4 regions of the Rhizobium sp. 10N427 genome follow, and region 3 is predicted to be linked to each of the others. Evidence: predicted binding sites of a transcription regulator. Region 3 holds the regulator's gene; each other region holds the start of a gene.
What was found. Region 3 encodes PhoB, which activates phosphate uptake and scavenging genes when phosphate is short. Its sites were predicted from a motif close to TGTCATNNANCTGTCAT; they were not measured.
Positions count from the first base shown of each region.

Region 1: a site for PhoB is predicted at 3,168-3,184, ahead of AC1DIJ_RS07950 (alkaline phosphatase). Genes of this name have one in related genera too.
Region 2: a site for PhoB is predicted at 3,440-3,456, ahead of AC1DIJ_RS08775 (DUF2794 domain-containing protein). Genes of this name have one in related genera too.
Region 4: a site for PhoB is predicted at 2,817-2,833, ahead of ugpB (sn-glycerol-3-phosphate ABC transporter substrate-binding protein UgpB). Genes of this name have one in related genera too.

Region 1 covers NZ_JBFTID010000003.1:97,265-102,357, reverse strand. The annotation lists gene AC1DIJ_RS07965 (ABC transporter permease) at 1-127, opposite strand, end outside; gene AC1DIJ_RS07960 (ATP-binding cassette domain-containing protein) at 124-813, opposite strand; gene AC1DIJ_RS07955 (hypothetical protein) at 813-1,265, opposite strand; gene AC1DIJ_RS07950 (alkaline phosphatase) at 1,344-3,098, opposite strand; partial or broken gene AC1DIJ_RS07945 (hypothetical protein) at 3,213-3,399, shown strand; gene AC1DIJ_RS07940 (aspartate-semialdehyde dehydrogenase) at 3,511-4,545, shown strand; gene AC1DIJ_RS07935 (lytic murein transglycosylase) at 4,736-5,093, shown strand, end outside.
Region 2 covers NZ_JBFTID010000003.1:273,723-278,815, forward strand. The annotation lists gene acnA (aconitate hydratase AcnA) at 1-2,243, shown strand, start outside; gene AC1DIJ_RS08770 (DUF1223 domain-containing protein) at 2,463-3,203, shown strand; gene AC1DIJ_RS08775 (DUF2794 domain-containing protein) at 3,480-3,881, shown strand; gene AC1DIJ_RS08780 (GNAT family N-acetyltransferase) at 3,885-4,442, opposite strand; gene AC1DIJ_RS08785 (hypothetical protein) at 4,740-4,940, shown strand; gene AC1DIJ_RS08790 (Bax inhibitor-1/YccA family protein) at 5,090-5,093, opposite strand, start outside.
Region 3 covers NZ_JBFTID010000004.1:22,675-27,767, reverse strand. The annotation lists gene pstA (phosphate ABC transporter permease PstA) at 1-170, shown strand, start outside; gene pstB (phosphate ABC transporter ATP-binding protein PstB) at 186-1,001, shown strand; gene phoU (phosphate signaling complex protein PhoU) at 1,048-1,761, shown strand; gene phoB (phosphate regulon transcriptional regulator PhoB) at 1,794-2,477, shown strand; gene AC1DIJ_RS09860 (GcrA family cell cycle regulator) at 2,545-3,081, opposite strand; gene AC1DIJ_RS09855 (aspartate aminotransferase family protein) at 3,507-4,706, shown strand; gene argF (ornithine carbamoyltransferase) at 4,746-5,093, shown strand, end outside.
Region 4 covers NZ_JBFTID010000004.1:211,508-216,600, reverse strand. The annotation lists gene pmtA (phospholipid N-methyltransferase PmtA) at 1-28, opposite strand, end outside; gene dnaN (DNA polymerase III subunit beta) at 143-1,261, opposite strand; gene AC1DIJ_RS10795 (hypothetical protein) at 1,357-1,515, shown strand; gene rsmI (16S rRNA (cytidine(1402)-2'-O)-methyltransferase) at 1,508-2,425, shown strand; gene AC1DIJ_RS10785 (YraN family protein) at 2,415-2,783, shown strand; gene ugpB (sn-glycerol-3-phosphate ABC transporter substrate-binding protein UgpB) at 2,909-4,234, shown strand; gene ugpA (sn-glycerol-3-phosphate ABC transporter permease UgpA) at 4,298-5,093, shown strand, end outside.

The sequences.
Region 1 (5,093 bases), on a different contig from region 3:
CGAGCCGCAACGCCCGCTCCTGCAGGACGACAGCAACGCCGAGTGCCGTTGCCAGGGCAACCAGCAGGACCACGACGAGGGAGCCCGCCCAGAGGCGACGAAGATCGGCGGCGATGAACCGGATCATGCCGCCACCTCGTTGCTGAAGGCGTCTTCAACGATGCGTCCCGAGGACAGCAACAGGCGGCGGTCCATGCGGCCTGACAGATGCGGATCATGCGACACGACGATTAGCGTGCTGCCTTCCGCAATCGCCAGATCAAGCAGCAGGTCGCCGATGATGCGGCCGGTTTCGGCATCAAGGCTGGCGGTCGGCTCGTCTGCGACGATGACGCCCGGTTTGCGCAAAAGCGAACGTGCGATCGCCACCCGCTGCATCTCGCCGCGCGACATCGTCTCGATGTTCTGATTGGGCCGTGAAAGGCCGGTCCGCATCAGCAGTTCATGCGCACGCAGCACCATCTGAGCATCGGCAACACGCGACAGACGGGCGGGCAATAGAATGTTCTCGATGGCCGAAAGCCCTGGAAACAGATGAAAATCCTGCATCACGAGTCCGATGTTACCCGCTCTGAAGCGGTCGCGGTGGCTCTCGGACAAAGCGCAGATATCGTCGCCGTTCCAGCGGACGGATCCGAGCGCCGCACGTTCCAACCCGGTAATGATGTTGACGAAGGTGCTCTTGCCTGAGCCGGAAGCCCCGGTCACCGCAACCCGGCTGCCGGCAGACAGCGCGAGCGCGCCGATCTCAAGCGCCGGTGCGTTGAGTCCGCTGAACGTGACCGACAGATTGCTGATCTCGAGCGCCAGCATCAGACCGCCGAATATTCGGCCTGGCGCAGGCGCAGCAGGCTGACGAAGCCGGTTTCGGGATCGGTCCACGAGCCGTATTCCAGAATGCCGCGCACTTCGATCGTCTGGCTAGGCTGCACGAAGGTCTGCTTCTCGTCGAGATAGACGACGGCGATATTGTCGGGCCAGTCGGCATCAGACGAGCAGAATGGGCAGAGCGACATCGGAATTTCCGTTAGCACGAAAAACTGCGCTTCCGCTTTCAACGGCGGCGCCATGAAGCCGCGCATGCTGATTTGCCTGCCGGCGAGCGCCTTCACCTTCTCGGAAAATTCGAGGCCGAGAACGCCGAATTTCCCATAGAGTTCATCGAAGCTGAGCGTTGCGTCGGCAGCTTCGACACATCTTGCAGACATCAGCACCGGCAATGCCATCATCATACCGAAAAGGCTCCGGCGTGTGATCCTATGCATATCAAACTCCTTGCAAGTTCCCGGCCGCAGATCGGCGGCCGGGAAGATTACGCGGAAGAGGCGGTTCACCGCGCTCCGTCAGTTGGTCTGTTTGACACCGAGTGCAAAAGCGTCGGCGAGTACCTTGTAGACATCGCTCTGCTCCATGTAACCGCGGAAGCCTTCGGAGCCCGGACCATCCGACTGCAGGACGACGTCATCGACGGCATGAACGCCGCTGTCGCTGCTCTTCGGAATGTTGCCCTGAACGAACACGGCACCGGGAACATCCTTGTACTGTTCGTTGGCGACATATTCCTTCTTTTCGTTCTGCACGGCAGGAACGAACGGACCGTCGAGCTTCGGGCGGAACGTCTCGTAATGGTCGGGGCCGTTATTGGCACTGAGGAAGAGGCGGCGCGTGACATCGATCTTGTCGGGATAGCCGTCGCCGTTGTCGTCGGTATAATTCGGGAAGCCCGCTTCGGCATAGGTGCCTACCTTTTCGCGCATCTCCGTGCCCGGCTTTTCGTCATCGACAGTACCGATGATCGAAACGCCATGGGTGTGGTCGCCGGTGACGACGATCAGCGTATCGGGATGGGCCTTCTGGAATTCGCGGGCAAGGCCGACGACCTTGTCGAATTCGATGGTGTCGACGACGGCGCGGTCCCAATCGAGCGGATGGGACATCTTGTCGATCGACGAACCCTCGACCATCAGGAAGAAACCGTCGGGGTTCTTGGACAGGCGATCGAGCGCGACCGCTGCCATCTCGACGAGACCCGGCTGGTTCGGGAATTTCTCGACAGTGCCCTTTTTTAGAAATTCGCGATCGAGCGTGACGTCCATGTTGCCGGTATGGAAGAGACCGAGAAGGTTGCCTTCAGCCGATGCGTTGGCTGCAAGCTCGTTCTTGTCGATGGCAAGCTTGTAGCCGGCGTCCTGGAAGAGCTTGATGTAGTCCTTGTCATCCTTGCGCTTGGAGCCCGGAACGTCCTTGCCGAGGAAGTAGGCAGAACCGCCGCCGAGGACGACTTCCGGCTTCACGCCGAGAAGCATCCCGACGATATCGGCCTTGTCGTTGCGATTGCGCGTGTGGGAGACAACCGCAGCCGGTGTGGCGTCCTCGATTTCGGCGGTCGCGACAATGCCGATCGACTTCTTGGTCTGGCGGCGGATCGCTTCCGCAATCGTCTCGACGCGCGGGTCGTCGAGCGAGTCGGGCGTGCGGTCTGCATAGACGCCGATCGCGTTGACGGCTGTCTTGTGGCCCGTCATGTAAGCCGACATGGTATTGGCGGAGTCGGTGGCAACAGCGTTGGTTGCCGATGTGCCGATGAAAGCTGCCGGCGGCACATCGTCCATGTTGAGGCGGCCGTTCGCCTTACCCTCGGTCATGCCCTTAGACATGATGCGGGCAGCGGTGCGGTGCGCAACGGAAAGACCGTCGCCGATCAGGAAGATGACGTTCTTGGCCTTCGGCGCGTCGCCGGTGCCGTAGACATTCCATGTAACCGACTTCTTCTCGTCGCCGGCGGAGACTTCGACCTTGTAGTCGCCGGGTGCGGCGATCGTCAGGCCACGCAGGATGACGGCGGAACCGAGTGCCTTGTCGTCCTTACCCTTTTCAAGCTCTACAAACTTGGCCTCGCCCCCGAGAGCCGTCTTGTAGTCCTGACCGTTGACCGTGATCTTCACGTCCTCGGGCTTTACCTGCTTGCTGAGCTCAACCTTGAAGTCAAATGGCGAACCGGCAAGAATCGTTGCGCGATCAAGCGGATAAACCGTGGTCGCCTGCGCGGCACCGGCAAGAATCGTCGTGGCCGCCAGGGCGGCAAAAATCATACGCATGGAAAACCCCCGTTTTCGTTGCAGTAAATGAACAACGGGCCGGAGATAGCCTTGGGGGATGACATGTCGATGACACCGGTATGACAATCTGCCGCACCGGCACCAGCCGCCGCCGGCAGTCGCAAAAACCTTGACTCCTGTGGAAAACGTTTTATGAGCAACGGCGGAAAAGGAATTATCCATGGTTCGCTTCGAACACGCCATTGCTGCACGCAATGACCGGGCACTGAGTGCCGGGGTGGATATTGCCGTTCCGGTTTCTTCCAAAACCAAGGCCAAAACGACGACGAAAACCGTCTGACGTCTCTGGCCTGCCGCTCTCTCCCCGGCTCGGCTGGGGACAGGAAGCCGCGATGATTTCGCGCTTTCCCCCCTCACCGGACAAGAGGAGAGAAGAGAAAGAGAGCTGAAAATGGGTTTCAAAGTAGCAGTCGCGGGAGCAACCGGAAATGTCGGCCGGGAAATGCTCAACATCCTCTCCGAGCGTGGCTTTCCGGCTGACGAAGTCGTAGCACTTGCCTCCTCGCGTTCGCAGGGCACGGAAGTGTCCTACGGCGACAAGACGCTGAAGGTCTTCAATCTCGAAAACTACGATTTCTCCGACACCGACATCTGCCTGATGTCTGCCGGCGGCGAAGTCTCCAAGAAGTGGTCGCCGAAGATCGGCCAGCAGGGCTGCGTCGTCATCGATAATTCCTCGGCCTGGCGCTATGATCAGGACGTGCCGCTGATCGTGCCGGAAGTGAACCCGGACGCCATCACCCAGTTCACCAAGCGCAACATCATTGCCAATCCGAATTGCTCGACCGCCCAGCTCGTCGTCGCGCTGAAGCCGCTGCATGATTTCGCCAAGATCAAGCGCGTCGTCGTCTCCACCTACCAGTCCGTTTCCGGCGCCGGCAAGGATGGCATGGACGAGCTCTTCAACCAGACGCGCGCCGTCTTCGTTGCCGATCCGATCGAGAACAAGAAGTTCACCAAGCGCATCGCCTTCAACGTCATTCCACATATCGATAGCTTCATGGAAGACGGCTATACGAAGGAAGAGTGGAAGGTTCTGGCCGAAACCAAGAAGATGCTCGACCCGAAGATCAAGGTCACCTGCACCGCAGTTCGCGTGCCTGTCTTCATCGGCCATTCGGAATCGGTCAACATCGAATTCGAAAACGAGATCACCGCCGATCAGGCCCGCGACATCCTGCGTGATGCACCGGGCTGCCTCGTCATCGACAAGCATGAGAACGGCGGCTACATCACGCCTTACGAATCTGCCGGTGAAGACGCCACCTTCATCTCGCGTATCCGCGAAGATGCGACGGTCGAAAACGGTCTCAACATGTGGGTCGTTTCCGACAACCTGCGCAAGGGTGCCGCGCTGAACGCCATTCAGATTGCCGAGCTTCTCGTCAATCGTGGCCTCATCAAGCCGCGCAAGCAGGCCGCCTGATACCGAATATTAACCATAGCTTGCTATCAGCCTCGCATGTCGTCAGACTTGCGGGGCTTTCTTTGAACCAGCCAGGCGGCAATCGTGCGGCAGGCGGCCAATCTCGCCAAAAGGTGATCGTGACAAAATCACCCTTGGCTGGCATTCTGCCCGGCATTCCAGCGACTGCAGATCGAGATCGGGGTTTCTCATGCGCATGACAAAATTCTTGGTGGCGGCCATCGCGGCGGTGGGCGCTTTCCATGCAGTTCCGGTAGCGGCCAACGCCGCGCAATGCGGCAATAATGGCGCCGGCTTCGATGCCTGGGTGCAGCAATTCAAGCAGGAAGCTGCAGCACAGGGCGTCAGCCAGTCGGTTCTGAGCCGTGCATTCGCCAACGTCGCCTACAATCGTCCGACGATTGCTGCCGACCGTGGCCAGAAGAGCTTCAAGCTGTCCTTCGACGCCTTCATGCAGAAGCGCGGCGGTGCGGCGATCATTTCCCGCGGCAAGGGCATGAAGCGCTCCAACCAGGCTCTCTTCACGTCGATCGAACGCCGCTACGGCG
Region 2 (5,093 bases), on a different contig from region 3:
AGCTGGAATACCAGCGCAACGGCGAGCGCTACCGCTTCCTGAAGTGGGGCCAGCAGGCATTCAAGAATTTCCGCGTCGTTCCTCCGGGCACCGGCATCTGTCACCAGGTCAATCTCGAATATCTCGGCCAGACCGTCTGGACGAAGGAAGAGGATGGCGAAACAATCGCTTATCCGGATACCTGCGTCGGCACCGACAGCCACACGACGATGATCAACGGTCTCGGCGTTCTCGGCTGGGGCGTTGGCGGTATCGAAGCCGAAGCGGCCATGCTCGGCCAGCCGGTCTCGATGCTCCTGCCTGAAGTCATCGGCTTCAAACTCACCGGCAAGCTCAAGGAAGGCGTTACCGCGACCGACCTCGTGCTGATGGTCGTGCAGATGCTGCGCAAGAAGGGCGTCGTTTCCAAGTTCGTCGAATTCTTCGGCCCGGGCATGGACAACATGCCGCTCGCCGACCGCGCGACGATCGGCAACATGGGTCCGGAATATGGCGCGACCTGCGGCTTCTTCCCGGTTGACGGCGAAACCATCAACTATCTCAACGTTTCCGGCCGCACCAAGGAGCGTATCGCGCTCGTCGAAGCCTATTCCAAGGCTCAGGGCATGTGGCGCGATGGCGATGGTTCCGACCTCGTCTTCACCGATACGCTCGAACTCGACCTCGGCGACGTCGTGCCTGCCATGGCCGGCCCGAAGCGTCCGGAAGGCCGCATCCCGCTCGAAAACATCGCTGCCGGTTTCGCCGGTTCGATGGACGCCGACTACAAGAAGCCGGGCCAGCTCTCGAACCGCTACCCGGTCGAAGGCACCGATTTCGATCTTGGTCATGGCGACGTCGCCATTGCGGCGATCACCTCCTGCACCAACACCTCCAACCCGTCGGTTCTGATCGCTGCCGGCCTTCTCGCCCGCAACGCCGTTGCCAAGGGGCTGAAGACCAAGCCGTGGGTCAAGACCTCGCTCGCACCTGGATCGCAGGTCGTTGGCGAATACCTGGCGAAGTCGGGCCTGCAGGCTGATCTCGACAAGCTCGGCTTCAACCTCGTCGGCTTCGGCTGCACGACCTGCATCGGCAACTCCGGCCCGCTGCCGGCACCGGTCTCGAAGACGATCAACGACAAGGGTCTGATCGTTTCGGGCGTGCTGTCGGGCAACCGCAACTTCGAAGGCCGTATTTCTCCTGACGTTCAGGCGAACTACCTCGCTTCGCCGCCGCTCGTCGTCGCCTATGCGCTTGCCGGCACGGTCCAGAAGGACCTGACCAAGGAGCCGATCGGTGAAGACCAGAACGGCAACCCGGTCTATCTGAAGGATATCTGGCCGACCTCGCACGAGATCCAGGAATTCATTCAGAAATACGTCACCCGCGAACTTTACGAGACAAAGTACGCCGACGTGTTCAAGGGCGACGTCAACTGGCAGGCCGTTCAGGTTCCTCCGGGCCAGACCTATGCCTGGGACGACAACTCGACCTACGTTCAGAACCCGCCGTATTTCGTCGGTATGGGCAAGACCGGCACGGGCATTTCCGACATCAAGGGTGCGCGCGTTCTCGGTCTCTTCGGCGACAAGATCACCACCGACCACATTTCCCCGGCCGGTTCGATCAAGGCGGCGTCTCCTGCCGGTGCCTACCTCATCGAGCACAATGTCAGCGTTGCTGACTTCAACCAGTACGGCACGCGCCGCGGCAACCATGAAGTCATGATGCGCGGCACCTTCGCCAACATCCGCATCCGCAACCACATGCTCGGCCCGAACGGCAAGGAAGGTGGCTACACCATCCACTACCCGTCGAAGGAAGAGGAATCGATCTACGACGCGGCCATGCAGTACAAGGCCGATGGCGTTCCGCTCGTCATCTTCGCGGGTGTCGAATACGGCAACGGCTCGTCGCGTGACTGGGCTGCGAAGGGCACCAACCTGCTCGGCGTCAAGGCCGTCATCGCCCAGTCCTTCGAGCGTATCCACCGCTCAAACCTGGTCGGCATGGGCATCATCCCGTTCGTCTTCGAAGAAGGCACGACCTGGGCAAGCCTCGGCCTCAAGGGCGATGAAATCGTCACGATCGAAGGTCTCGAGAACATCAAGCCGCGCGAAAAGAAGATCGCCAAGATCACCTATGGCGATGGTTCGGTGAAGGACGTCCCGCTGCTGTCGCGCGTCGATACGCTCGATGAGGTGATCTACCTCAACAACGGCGGCATCCTGCAGACGGTTCTGCGCGACCTCGCTGCTTAATTCTTAAGACAAGCACACGATAATTGCCGCCGGGGAGCAATCTCCGGCGGTTTTTCTTTGCGGGGACGGGCTCACGGCGATGTGTTCCGGCTGCGATGGCGGGTGGGGATGTCTCACCCCTTCGTTACTTCCCGTTTGGAACCGGAAGGATTATCTCTACGGTCGTCAATCAGGCCGCGCGGCCTTCGTTCGCCCGATGTCCTGGATAAAGAGGTTGCAATGTCGCCGCGTTTTTTGATTTCGCTGATTGCCGGTCTGGTGCTCGCAGCGCCACTTCAAGCCGAAGACGGCAAGCCGAAGGGCGTCGTTGAACTGTTTACCTCGCAGGGTTGCTCATCCTGCCCGCCAGCCGATGCCGCATTTCGCAAGATCGTTGGCCAGGGCAATGTGATCGCGCTCGCCTATCATGTCGATTACTGGAACTATCTCGGCTGGACCGACACGCTGAGTTCCAAGCAGAACACCGAGCGTCAGTACGGCTATGCCCGCATGCTCGGCCGCAGCAACGTTTACACGCCGCAGGTCGTCGTCAACGGCCGTGATCATATGACTGGTTCCGATCTCTCGGCGATCAACGGAAAGATCGACGGCTTCTCGACCGACGGCAAGGGGCTGAATGTCCCTATCGATGCGCAGATGCGAGGCGATGAGCTTGAGATCAAGATTGGCGCCGGCCAGGGGAAAGCCAATGTGGTGATGGTCTATTTCGACAAGGAAAAGACCATCGACGTTGAGAAGGGCGAAAACAGCGGCCAGAAGATTTCCTACATCAACAGCGTCAGCGACATTGAAACTGTCGGAATGTGGGACGGAAAGGCAACAAGCCTGACTTTACCTGCAACGGTTCTGCAAAAGGCCGACCTCGAAGGCTGTGCAATCCTGTTACAGGCTGCTACGGCTGACGGTGATCCGGCCGCGATCCTGGGCGCAACCGTCGTCATGGCCGGGAAAAATATCTGAAAGTTTCATCCGTTCAGGATGGAAAACGGGGCGGCCCGGCTAATCGTATTCGGGGCTGGGGTTAAGGTCGATACGCTCAGCCGGGCCCTTTGGCGCGCTGGCGCCAAATCGGTGAGCGGAATTTCCCCTGCAAATGAGGCGCTGTTTTGACTGAATTGCGGCGCTCCGGAGATTGCATAGCATATGCTTAATGTGATGACTGGCCGCACTTGCAATTTGCGGCGGGTCGGGCAAACTGTCACTCTCCTGTCATAAGCGAGAGGCCTTGAGAGACTGATGACAGATCAGCCGGATTTGCGGCATGGCGATCACCGTTCCGCCGACAGTAGTTCCTCAGTCGTCGTCGATCTTAAAGAATACAAGCAGAACAAGGATCCGTTGCCGGTGACCTTTCACCGGCGAGAGCTGGATGCGATCCTGTGGATCTACGGCCGCATGGTCGGCGAGGGCGAGTGGAAAGACTACGCCATCGACCACATGAAGGACAAGGCGGTGTTCTCCGTCTTCAAGCGCTCCGGCGAAATGCCGCTCTTCACCATCGAGAAAGACCCCAAGCTTGCCAACAAGCAGGGCGCCTATTCCGTCGTCAACACCAACGGCATGATCCTGAAGCGCGGCCACGAGCTGCAGCAGGTGCTGAAGGTGTTCGACAAGGTGCTGAAGCTCGTCGACAAATAGCGATCAGCCCTTGTAGAGGCTGCCTGGATAGGCCGACGGGTCCGGATCGGTATCCTTTCCCTCGCCCAGCTGCCGCTGCATGAGCATGGTGTCCAGCCAGCGGCCGTGCTTGTAGCCGGTACCCTTGAGCAGGCCGGTTTCCTCGAAACCCAATGAACGATGCAGCGCGATCGATGCCGGATGGGCGCCACCGATGACGGCGACCATCTGCCGGAAGCCGAGGGCGATGCAGCGGGCGATCAGTTCCGCGAGCAGCGCCTTGCCGACGCCCTTTCCCCGGGCCTCCGGCGCCAGATAAATCGAATCCTCGACCATCCACCTGTAAGCCGGACGTGTGCGGAACGCCGATGCATAGGCATAGCCCAGCAGCACACCGTCTTTGTCGATGGCGGCGAGATAGGGGTAGCCCTGGCCCGTTATGGCAGCCAGCCGCGTGGCCATCTCCTGGCGCGCCGGCGGGGCAATCTCGTAGCTGGCGACGCCTGACAGCACCGCCTCACGGTAAATCGCGGTGATGGCATCGAGGTCGGAGGTTGCGATATCTCGGAGATGAACGGTCATTGGGCGGCCGATGTCTGGAATGTGGTTCAGGCTGAAAACCATCCGGCGCGCGATTTGGCAACAGGAAAAGCGAATAAGGATATCGGGACCATGCAGGGCACTTGCCTGCCGTCGTCGTGATTGTTCCGCTGCCTTCTGTTCCGGCAAGCCGGAGATGACAGCCGTGTGGCGGCCAAGGCCGGCGAGTTGACCGAACCCGCCAGAGCTTCTAGAGAACAGCTTCGCGGAACAGGCCTTTGCGTCAGGCGGCAGATCGGCCGCGTGCGTCAGCCATGGAGAAACGCCATTATCAAGATTCTGGTTTTGCTGCACGCCGCCGTCGGCATTGATTGGCAGTCTCCCCCTGAGGGCACCAGCCTGAAGACCTTGAACGAAGCCGAGGAGAAGGGCTTTATCGAGATTCGCGGCGAGTTCCAGAAGCGGCAATTCCGCCTGACGAAGCGCGGCTCCGACCATGTTGCGCTCGACCGTCGGCGCCTGGCGGCACGCAAGCTTTAAGACGCGCAAGGCTGGCCGTTATTTGCCAGCTGCATGACCACAGCGCTCAATCCACACTCCGAAAAACAAAACCGCCCGCAACATCTCTGTCGCAGGCGGCTCGGTTGTCTCGCGTTCGACCAGACGGTCTGGCCGTCAACAGTTCCGTCTTAC
Region 3 (5,093 bases):
CGCTCGATCCGTCCACGGCACTTCCGGTCCAGGTCTATATGTGGGCCAACGAAGCCGAACGCGCCTTCGTGGAGCGTACCTCGGGTGCCATCATCGTCCTGCTCCTGTTCCTGATTGTCATGAACATCGGAGCCATCCTCTTGCGCCGTCGCTTTGAGCGCCGCTGGTAAACGGAGTAGAAACCCATGAACATGTTGACAGAAGCAGCAGTTGAGAAGGCTCTGGACCAGAAGATGAACAGCATCCCTTACAAGATGATCGGCCAGGACGTTTCCGTCTATTACGGCGAAAAGCGCGCTCTCTTCGACGTCAAGCTGAACATCCGCGAAAACACCGTGACTGCGCTCATCGGCCCGTCCGGCTGCGGCAAGTCCACTTTCCTGCGCAGCCTGAACCGCATGAACGATACGATCGACAATTGCCGCGTCACCGGCAAGATCACGCTCGATGGCGATGATATCTACGATCCGGATATCGACGTCGTCGAACTTCGCGCCCGCGTCGGCATGGTGTTCCAGAAGCCGAACCCGTTCCCGAAGACGATCTATGAAAACGTCGCCTACGGCCCGCGCATTCACGGTCTCGCCAAGTCGAAGGCCGACATGGACCAGATCGTCGAGACCAGCCTGCAGCGCGCCGGCCTCTGGAACGAGGTCAAGGACCGCGTGCATGAATCCGGCACCGGCCTGTCCGGCGGCCAGCAGCAGCGCCTCTGCATCGCCCGCGCCGTCGCCGTCAGCCCTGAAGTCATCCTCATGGACGAACCCTGCTCGGCGCTCGACCCGATCGCCACCGCAAAGGTCGAGGAGCTGATCCACGAGCTGCGCGAAAGCTACACGATCGTCATCGTGACGCACTCCATGCAGCAGGCGGCCCGCGTCTCGCAGCGCACCGCCATGTTCCACCTCGGCAACCTCGTCGAGGAGAACGACACCGACAAGATGTTCACCAATCCGGACGATCCGCGCACCCAGGACTACATCATGGGCCGCTTCGGCTGATCTTTGGCGTCACGACTTCCGATAGAGACACTCAAGGACATTTCCCATGGCATCGACACATATCTTTTCTGCATATGACGAAGATCTGAAGTTCCTGACCCGCCGCATCTCCGAAATGGGCGGTCTGGCGGAACAGATGGTCTCCGACGCTGTGCGCGCGCTGGTCAACGGCGATGGCGCACTGGCGCAGAAGGTCATCTCCGACGACGTGATCCTCGATCACGCCGAGCGCGAGATCAACGACAAGGCGATCGTCACCATCGCCCGCCGCCAGCCAATGGCGTCGGACCTGCGCGAGATCATGGGTTCGATCCGCATCGCTGCCGACCTCGAGCGCGTCGGCGATCTCGGCAAGAACACCGCCAAGCGCGTCATCGCCGTGCAGAGCACCGGCGTTCCGCGCAAGCTTGGCCGCGGCCTGGAGCATCTCTCCGAACTGGCGCTCGTCCAGCTCAAGGAAGTGCTCGACGTCTACACGACGCGCGCTGCCGATAAGGCGAAGTCGATCCGCGAGCGCGACGAGGAAATCGACGCGATGTACACCTCGCTGTTCCGCGAGCTTCTGACCTACATGATGGAAGATCCGCGCAACATCACCAGCTGCACACACCTTCTGTTCTGTGCCAAGAACATCGAGCGCATCGGCGACCACGCCACCAACATCGCAGAAACCATCTACTACATGGCGACCGGCGCCCAGCCGGAGGGCGAGCGTCCGAAGGACGACACCGCCAACACCGTCGGCGCGGTCACGGAATAATATCCGGACCGGGCCTCAGGAGACAGAACAGAATGATCCCGAGAGTTGCAGTCGTTGAAGACGAAGAAGCACTGAGCGTGCTTCTTCGTTACAATCTCGAAGCCGAAGGTTTCGAGGTCGACACCATCCTGCGCGGCGATGAGGCGGAAATCCGCCTTCAGGAGCGGACGCCGGACCTTCTTATCCTTGATTGGATGCTGCCTGGCGTATCAGGCATCGAGCTTTGCCGCCGGCTGCGCATGCGCCCGGAGACCGAGCGCCTGCCGATCATCATGCTGACGGCGCGCGGCGAGGAAAGCGAACGCGTTCGTGGCCTCTCGACCGGTGCCGACGACTATGTCGTCAAGCCGTTCTCGACGCCCGAGCTCGTCGCACGCGTCAAGGCGATGCTGCGCCGCGCCAAGCCCGAGGTTTTGTCGACCGTGCTGAAATGCGGCGATATCGAACTCGACCGCGAGACGCACCGCGTTCATCGCAAGACCCGCGAAGTCCGTCTCGGACCGACCGAATTTCGCCTGCTGGAATTCCTGATGGCCTCTCCCGGCCGCGTCTTCTCGCGCTCGCAGCTTCTGGACGGCGTCTGGGGTCACGACATCTATGTCGACGAGCGCACCGTCGATGTCCATGTCGGCCGTCTGCGCAAGGCGCTGAACTTCTCCAACATGCAGGATGTCATCCGCACCGTTCGCGGCGCTGGATATTCGATGGAAGCTTGAAGCTTTCGGAATTGAGACCACAAAAAAACGGGCCGCGAGGCCCGTTTTTCGTTTGTGCTTACCCGGCTCAGTTTGCCCGGGCTGCTGCCCTGCGGCGCTCGTTGACCGGCTGGTAGGCCAGGCGCTGGTGGTAGGTGCAGTAAGGCGAAGAATCCGGGCTTTCGCAGCCGCAGAAGTGGAAATCGTCCTTCAAGGGATCGCCGACCGGCCACTTGCAGGTGCGCTCGGTGAGCTCCGTCAGGCCGAGACGGCGGGAAATCGGGACGATCACGTTCTTGGCGGGACGGTATTCCATCTCCTCCATGACGTCGATCTCGATCTCTTCCTTCAGCATCGTCGCGCCCTGCTGGCGGGTGACCGTACGGGTCGTCGCCAGACGCGATGCGTAGGTTGGGGCGCGGGGTGCTGCCGCCGTACGCTTGGGAGCGCGCGCAGCCGTGGCGTTGCCGCCGGCCTTCGCACGGCCCGGCAGCGCCAGACGGTGAACCTTGCCGATAACGGCGTTACGGCTGACGCCGCCAAGCTGGGCAGCGATCTGGCTCGCGCTCAGCCCTTCGGACCACAGTTTCTTGAGTTTCTCGACCCGCTCGTCTGTCCAGTTCATGCCCTGTGTCTCCGCCGTTTAAGCGTTGCGAAGGCAGAATCCCTCACTGTTTGCCCCGGACGAATCCGGCACAAGAAACGCTTGACTAATTTTGGTGACTAGTTCCGCCGCATGCAGTCTAGTAATTGAGTTTTAACCTAGTGTGAGGCTGACTCCGTGACAAGAGTCGCAGGAATCCGGATGAATCGAATTCGGGGTTTTCCCCAACTTGCTTCCCCTGAGAGTCATTTCTGCAACATTAGCTGTTGATAAAACGCGACATTGCTTGAGCGTCTCTCAGAAGCCACGAAAGCCGCAGTTTTGTTGACATTGCAGTGCGAAAAGTAAATAGTGCCAGTCGCCGCCGAAAGGCGGCATTTTTAATTTTTCGGACCTGGTTTTTAGCCGGAGTCCGGTTGCCCGTAACGCTGACAGGAGACCGCGCCATGGCTGAAGCCGCGCCGCTATATGATACCTATTCTCGTGCCCCATTGCGGTTCGAGCGAGGTGAGGGCGTGTGGCTGATTACCGAAAGCGGCGAACGATATCTGGATTTCGGTGCCGGCGTTGCCGTGACCTCGGTCGGCCACAGCAATCCGCATGTCGTGGATACCCTGAAGGCGCAGGCCGACAAGGTCTGGCACCTGTCCAACATCTATGAAATCCCCGGGCAGGAAAAGCTCGCCAGGCGGCTGACGGAGGCGACTTTCGCCGACAAGGTGTTCTTCACCAATTCCGGCGCGGAAGCCCTGGAATGCGCGATCAAGACCGCACGCCGCTATCAGTATTCGAAGGGCCATCCCGAGCGTTTCCATATCATCACCTTCGAAGGCGCCTTCCACGGCCGTACGCTGGCGACGATCGCTGCCGGCGGGCAAGAGAAGTATCTCGAAGGTTTCGGCCCCAAGGCCCCTGGCTTCGACCAGGTGCCCTTTGGCGATATCGACGCTGTGCGCGCCGCAATCACCGATGCGACCGCAGGTATTCTGATCGAGCCGGTTCAGGGCGAGGGTGGCATTCGCCCGGTGACCACAGAGTTCATGAAGGCGCTGCGCGCGCTCTGCGACGAGAAGGGCCTGCTGCTCATTCTCGACGAGGTCCAGACGGGCGTCGGCCGTACCGGCAAGTTCTTTGCCTATGAGTGGTCCGGCGTGACCCCTGACATCATGGCTGTCGCCAAGGGCATCGGTGGCGGCTTCCCGCTCGGCGCCTGCCTGGCAACGGCGGAAGCTGCGTCCGGCATGAAGGCCGGCACCCACGGCTCGACCTATGGCGGCAATCCGCTGGCCATGGCCGTCGGCGGCGCCGTGCTCGACATCGTCCTTGCCGAAGGCTTCTTGCAACATGTCCGTGATGTGGCTCTGGTCTTCCGCCAGGGCCTCGCATCGCTCAAGGACCGCTATCCCGATGTGATCGAGGATATCCGCGGCGAGGGCTTGCTGCTCGGTATCAAGGCCGCCGTTCCCTCGACTGAACTCCTGGCTGCCATCCGCGGCGCCCACCTGCTTGGCGTGCCCGCCGGTGACAATGTCGTGCGCCTGCTGCCGCCTTTGGTCGTCACTGCCGAGGAGGCCCGCGAGGGTCTTGCCCGCATTGAGCAGGCTGCCGAAAGCATTCGCGCATCGAAGGCCAAGAAGACGGCTTGAACGGATAGATGCCTTCCGGGGCAAACAGGTAAGGACGACATGGCTTCCCCCAAACACTTCCTCGATCTTTCGGCGATGAGCTCTGCCGATCTGCGCGTCATCATGGACGACGCGATGCTGCGCAAGCAGGCGTTCAAAGCAGGCAAGGGCGACAAGCCGCTGGCCGGCAAGATGCTGGCGATGATCTTCGAAAAGCCTTCCACACGGACGCGCGTCTCCTTCGATGTCGGCATGCGCCAGCTGGGTGGCGAGACGCTGTTCCTCTCGGGCACCGAGATGCAGCTCGGCCGCGCCGAGACGATCGGCGACACGGCCAAGGTTCTGTCGCGCTATGTCGACGCGATCATGATCCGCACCACCGAGCATCACCGCATGCTGGAGCTTGCC
Region 4 (5,093 bases), 190 kb from region 3:
CGAGCCGTTCTTTCAGCCGCAACGCCATGCCGTCCTCCTCGTCAAGCAACAAACCGCTGGCTATCTAATTGCAATCATCCGGCAGTAAAACAAGACCAAACGTCGCAATCTGAAAACTTTGCCCGCCAAATGCGACGCGCGTTTACACGCGCATCGGCATCAGAACGTAGAGAGCATCATCGCCAGCCGTGTCGCGAATGAGCGTCGGCGAACCGGCATCGGCAAGCAGGAAGATCGCCTGATCGCCGGAAAGCTGCGCCGTAATGTCGAGCAGGTATTTGGCGTTAAAGCCGATCTCCATCGAGTCGGTGTCGTAGCCGACGGCGACTTCTTCCGTTGCGCTGCCGGAATCCGGATTGTTGACCGTCAGCAGCAGCTGTCCGTCGGAAAGCGCCAGCTTCACGGCGCGGCCACGCTCGGACGAAATCGTCGAGACGCGGTCGACGGCCTGGGCGAAGGTGGTGCAATCGACGCGCATTTCCTTGTCGTTGCCGGTCGGAATGACGCGCTGGTAATCCGGGAATGTACCATCGATCAGCTTCGATGTCATGACGATCGAGCCGATGCTGAGGCGGATCTTGGCGTCGGAAACTTCAACAGTAACAAGTGCATCCGGGCTATCGACCAGCTTCTGCAACTCGCCGACGGTCTTGCGCGGAATGATGATGCCGGGCATGCCCTCGGAACCCGAAGGCGCCTTCACGTCGGCGCGGGCGAGACGGTGGCCGTCGGTCGCAACGGCGCGCAGCTTCAGGTCGCCTTCGCTTTCGATCGTGTGGAAGAAGATGCCGTTCAGGTAATAGCGGGTCTCTTCGGTGGAGATCGCAAACTGGGTGCGATCGATCAGCATCTTGAGATCCGTTGCCTTCAGCTTGAAGGAATGGGTGAAGGTGCCGGCGGTCAGATCCGGGAAGTCGGATTGCGGCAGGCACTGCAGCGAGAACTTCGAGCGGCCGGATTGCACCGTCATCGAGCCGCCATCGGTCGATGTCGCAAGCAGAACTTCCGAACCATCGGGCAGCTTGCGGACGATGTCGTAAAGAAGATGGGCAGGAACAGTGGTCGCACCGGCCTGTTCGACATTGGCGGGCGTCGCTTCGGTGACTTCGAGATCGAGGTCGGTCGCCTTCATGTCGAGGTTCTGGCCGTCGGCGCGCAGCAGGATGTTGGACAGGATCGGGATCGTGTTCCGTCGTTCGACGACGCGGTGAACGTGGTTCAGCGACTTCAGGAGGTTGGAACGCTCAATCGTAATACGCATGGGATGCTACCGCTTTCGACCGTGACTGTCCGGGCGCGCGAGCGCGCCAGAAAAATGCCTTTCCGGCTCCATGGCCGGAGGAGTGGACGGGCAAAATGGCAGAACTTTGCCGGGCATTGCAAGGGGTGCAAGGCTTTGCAGGCCTGCAAAGGCGCATTTACCCAATGATCCTCACAGAAATCCGAACCCTTGCCGCGAACGAAGCCTGCGCGCATAAAGAGCCGACGCCAGAGAGGGCCTTTGAAATTGAGTAATGAAGAGACGGCGGGCGAGGGCGGCAAGCTTCGCACCTACCGCCTGCACAATGTCAGCATACCCGCCCGCCCGCTCGAAGCGGCGCTGTATCTGGTCGCAACGCCGATCGGCAATCTCGGTGACATCACGCTTCGCGCGCTGGAAACGCTGGCGGGAGCCGATGTGCTCGCCTGCGAGGACACGCGCGTGACGCGCGTGCTTCTCGACCGCTACGGCATCCAGAACCGGCCCTTTTCCTATCACGAATACAATGCAGACGAGGCCGGTCCGCGTCTGATGCAGGCGATCGAGGCCGGAAAATCGGTCGCGCTGGTCTCGGATGCCGGAACGCCACTGGTTTCCGATCCGGGCTACCGTCTGGCGCAGACAGCCATCGAGACCGGTTACAAGGTTGTTCCTATCCCGGGTGCTTCGGCGCCTCTCGCGGCCCTCGTCGGTTCCGGTCTGCCTAACGAAGCCTTTCTTTTTGCCGGTTTTCTGCCGGTCAAGGACAAGGCGCGCCGCGACCGGTTGGGCGAATTCGCAACCACGCCAGCGACGCTGCTATTCTTCGAATCCCCGCATCGTATCGGCGCGACGCTGGCGGCTGCCGCCGATGTCCTGGGCGGTGAGCGCCTTGCCTCGGTTTGTCGCGAGCTGACCAAGACCTATGAGGAGTTCCGCCGCGGCACGCTCGCGGAACTTGCTGCCCACTACGCCGAGAACGACAATGTGAAGGGCGAGATCGTTCTCGTGGTCGCACCGGCCGCCGAGAAGCCGGCAGATGCGGCCGATGTCGATGCGATCCTCGCCGATCTCTCGGGCACGATGCCGACAGCCAAGGCGGCAGCCGAGGCCGCAAAGCTGACGGGCCTGCCCCGCAAGGAGCTTTATCAGCGCTTGCTGGAAATGAAGGCTGATGAGCGGTAGCGGCCTTCGCGCGGACAGGCAGAAGGCGCTGCGCCGGGGCCAGTTCTCGGAATATGCGGCCGCACTCTTTCTGATCTTGAAAGGCTATCGCATCGCCGCCTTCCGCTATCGCACCAAGTTGGGCGAGATCGATATCATCGCCCGAAAGGGCGATCTCGCCATTTTCGTCGAGGTCAAAGCCCGGCGGGATGAGCGTGGCGCGGTGGACGCTGTTTCTTATGCGGCTCAGAAACGCATCCGTGATGCCAGCGACCTCTGGCTTGCCCGCCAGCCGGCCAATCACCTTCTATCGCAGCGTTACGACATCGTGGCCGTGTTGCCCGGCCGCTTGCCCCGGCATTTCCCAAATGCCTTCTAGCGCCATTGCATAGGCGTGCAGGCAGTCACGCTTTGTAATTTTTCTGTCATGCAAATGTAAAGGAGGCGTCACGTAAGGCCTCTATTGGCTTCCTCACCCCAACAATTGGTGGAGAGGATTTATCCATGTTCAAGACGTTTTCTCTGGCCGCTGCCGCGGTCGTATTGTCTTCGTCGGCATCGTTCGCCGCAACCGAGATCACCTGGTGGCACGCCATGGGTGGCGAACTCGGCCAGAAGCTCGAGCAGATCGTTCAGAAGTTCAACGACAGCCAGACCGAATATCACGTGACCCCGGTTTTCAAGGGCACCTATCCCGAGACCCTGACTGCCGCTATCGCCGCTTTCCGCGCAGGTCAGCAGCCGGCTATCGTTCAGGTCTTCGAAGTCGGCACCGGCACGATGATGGCCGCCAAGGGCGCCGTCTATCCGGTTTACAAGCTGATGGCTGACGAGGGCGAGCCTTGGGACCCGTCGAAGTTCATCGCGCCGGTCGTCGGCTACTACTCCGATCCGGAAGGGAATATCCTGTCCTTCCCGTTCAACTCCTCGACGCCGATCCTCTATTACAACAAGGACGTCTTCAAGAAGGCTGGCCTCGATCCGGAAGTCGCCCCAAAGACCTATGCTGAACTGGCTGAATTCTCGAAGAAGATCGTCGACTCCGGCGCTGCCAAGTGCGGCTTCACCATCACCTATGCTGCGACCTGGCTCGGCCTCGAAAACTTCTCGGCCATCCACGACCTGCCCTACGGCACGCTGCAGAACGGCTTTGGCGGCACCAAGGCTGAGCTGAGCTTCAATGGCCCGAACCAGGCTCGTCTCTGGAGCGATCTGAAGAAGTGGCAGGATGCCGGTTACTTCCAGTACGGTGGTCCGGGCGGCGGCCCCGATGCCGCTCCGAAGTTCTACTCGCAGGAATGCGCCATCTACATGGGCTCCTCGGGCTCGCGCGCTGGCGTGATCAACAACGCCAAGGCCTTCCAGGTCGGCTTCTCGACGCTGCCTTACTATGATGACGTCACCAAGGATCCGAAGAACTCGATCATCGGTGGCGCAACGCTCTGGACGCTGAACGGCCAGAAGCCTGAAGTCTACAAGGGTGTTGCCAAGTTCTACACCTACCTCAGCCAGCCGGAAGTTCAGGCTGATTGGCACCAGTTCTCGGGCTATCTGCCGATCACCAATGCTGCCTACGATCTCGGCAAGTCGCAGGGTTATTACGACAAGAACCCGGGCTCCGACGTTGGCCTGAAGCAGATCCTGCGCGGCACGCCGTCCGAAAACTCCAAGGGCGTTCGTTTCGGCAACCTGACCCAGATCCGCGACGTCATCGACCAGCAGTTCGAAACCGTGCTGTCGGGCAAGCAGACCGCCCAGCAGGCGCTCGACGAAGCCGTCAAGGAAGGCAATGCCATCCTGCGCGAATTCGAAGCCGCCAACTCGAACTAAGCTTTCGAAGCAGAAGCTGAGCCCTCCCCAGTCCGGGGAGGGCCTTTCCATATCGGGCGAGCCATGCAGACAAAGCGCACAATCTTCTCGAACCGCGTCCTGCCATATTTTCTTCTGGCGCCGCAGCTCGCAGTCACCCTGGTCTTCTTCATCTGGCCGGCCTTTCAGGCCTTCCGGCAGTCCTTCCTGCGCGAAGACCCTTTCGGCATGAAGACCACCTTTGTCTGGTTCGCCAATTACACCAAGCTCTTCGGCAGCGCCGACTATATGAACGCGCTGTGGGTGACGCTGATCTTCTCGGTCTCCGTCACCGTGCTGTCGATGGGCCTGTCGCTGCTCTTTGCCGTCTGCGTCAATCGCGTTCTGAAGAGCGGCCGCATCTATACGACGCTGCTCGTCTGGCCCTATGCCGTGGCGCCAGCGGCCGCCGGCCTGCTCTGGTGGTTCATGTTCAACCCCAGCATCGGCATCCTGCCCTATATCCTTCGCCAGTTCGGCTATGACTGGAACCACCGCCTCGACGGCAATGACGCGATGATCCTCATCGTCATCGCCTCGGCCTGGAAGCAGATTTCCTACAATTTCCTGTTCTTCGTCGCTGGCCTCCAATCCGTCCCGCAGTCGGTGATCGAGGCCGCGTCGATCGATGGCGCAGGACCGTTCAAACGGTTCTGGACGGTGGTCTTCCCGCTGATTTCGCCGACCACCTTCTTCCTGGCAGTCATCAACGTCACCTACGCGCTGTTCGACACCTTCCCGATCGTCGATTCCACGACGTCAGGCGGCCCGTCGCAGTCGACGAATACGCTCGTCTACAAGGTCTATGCCGACGGTTTCGTCGGCCTGAACCTCGGCCCTT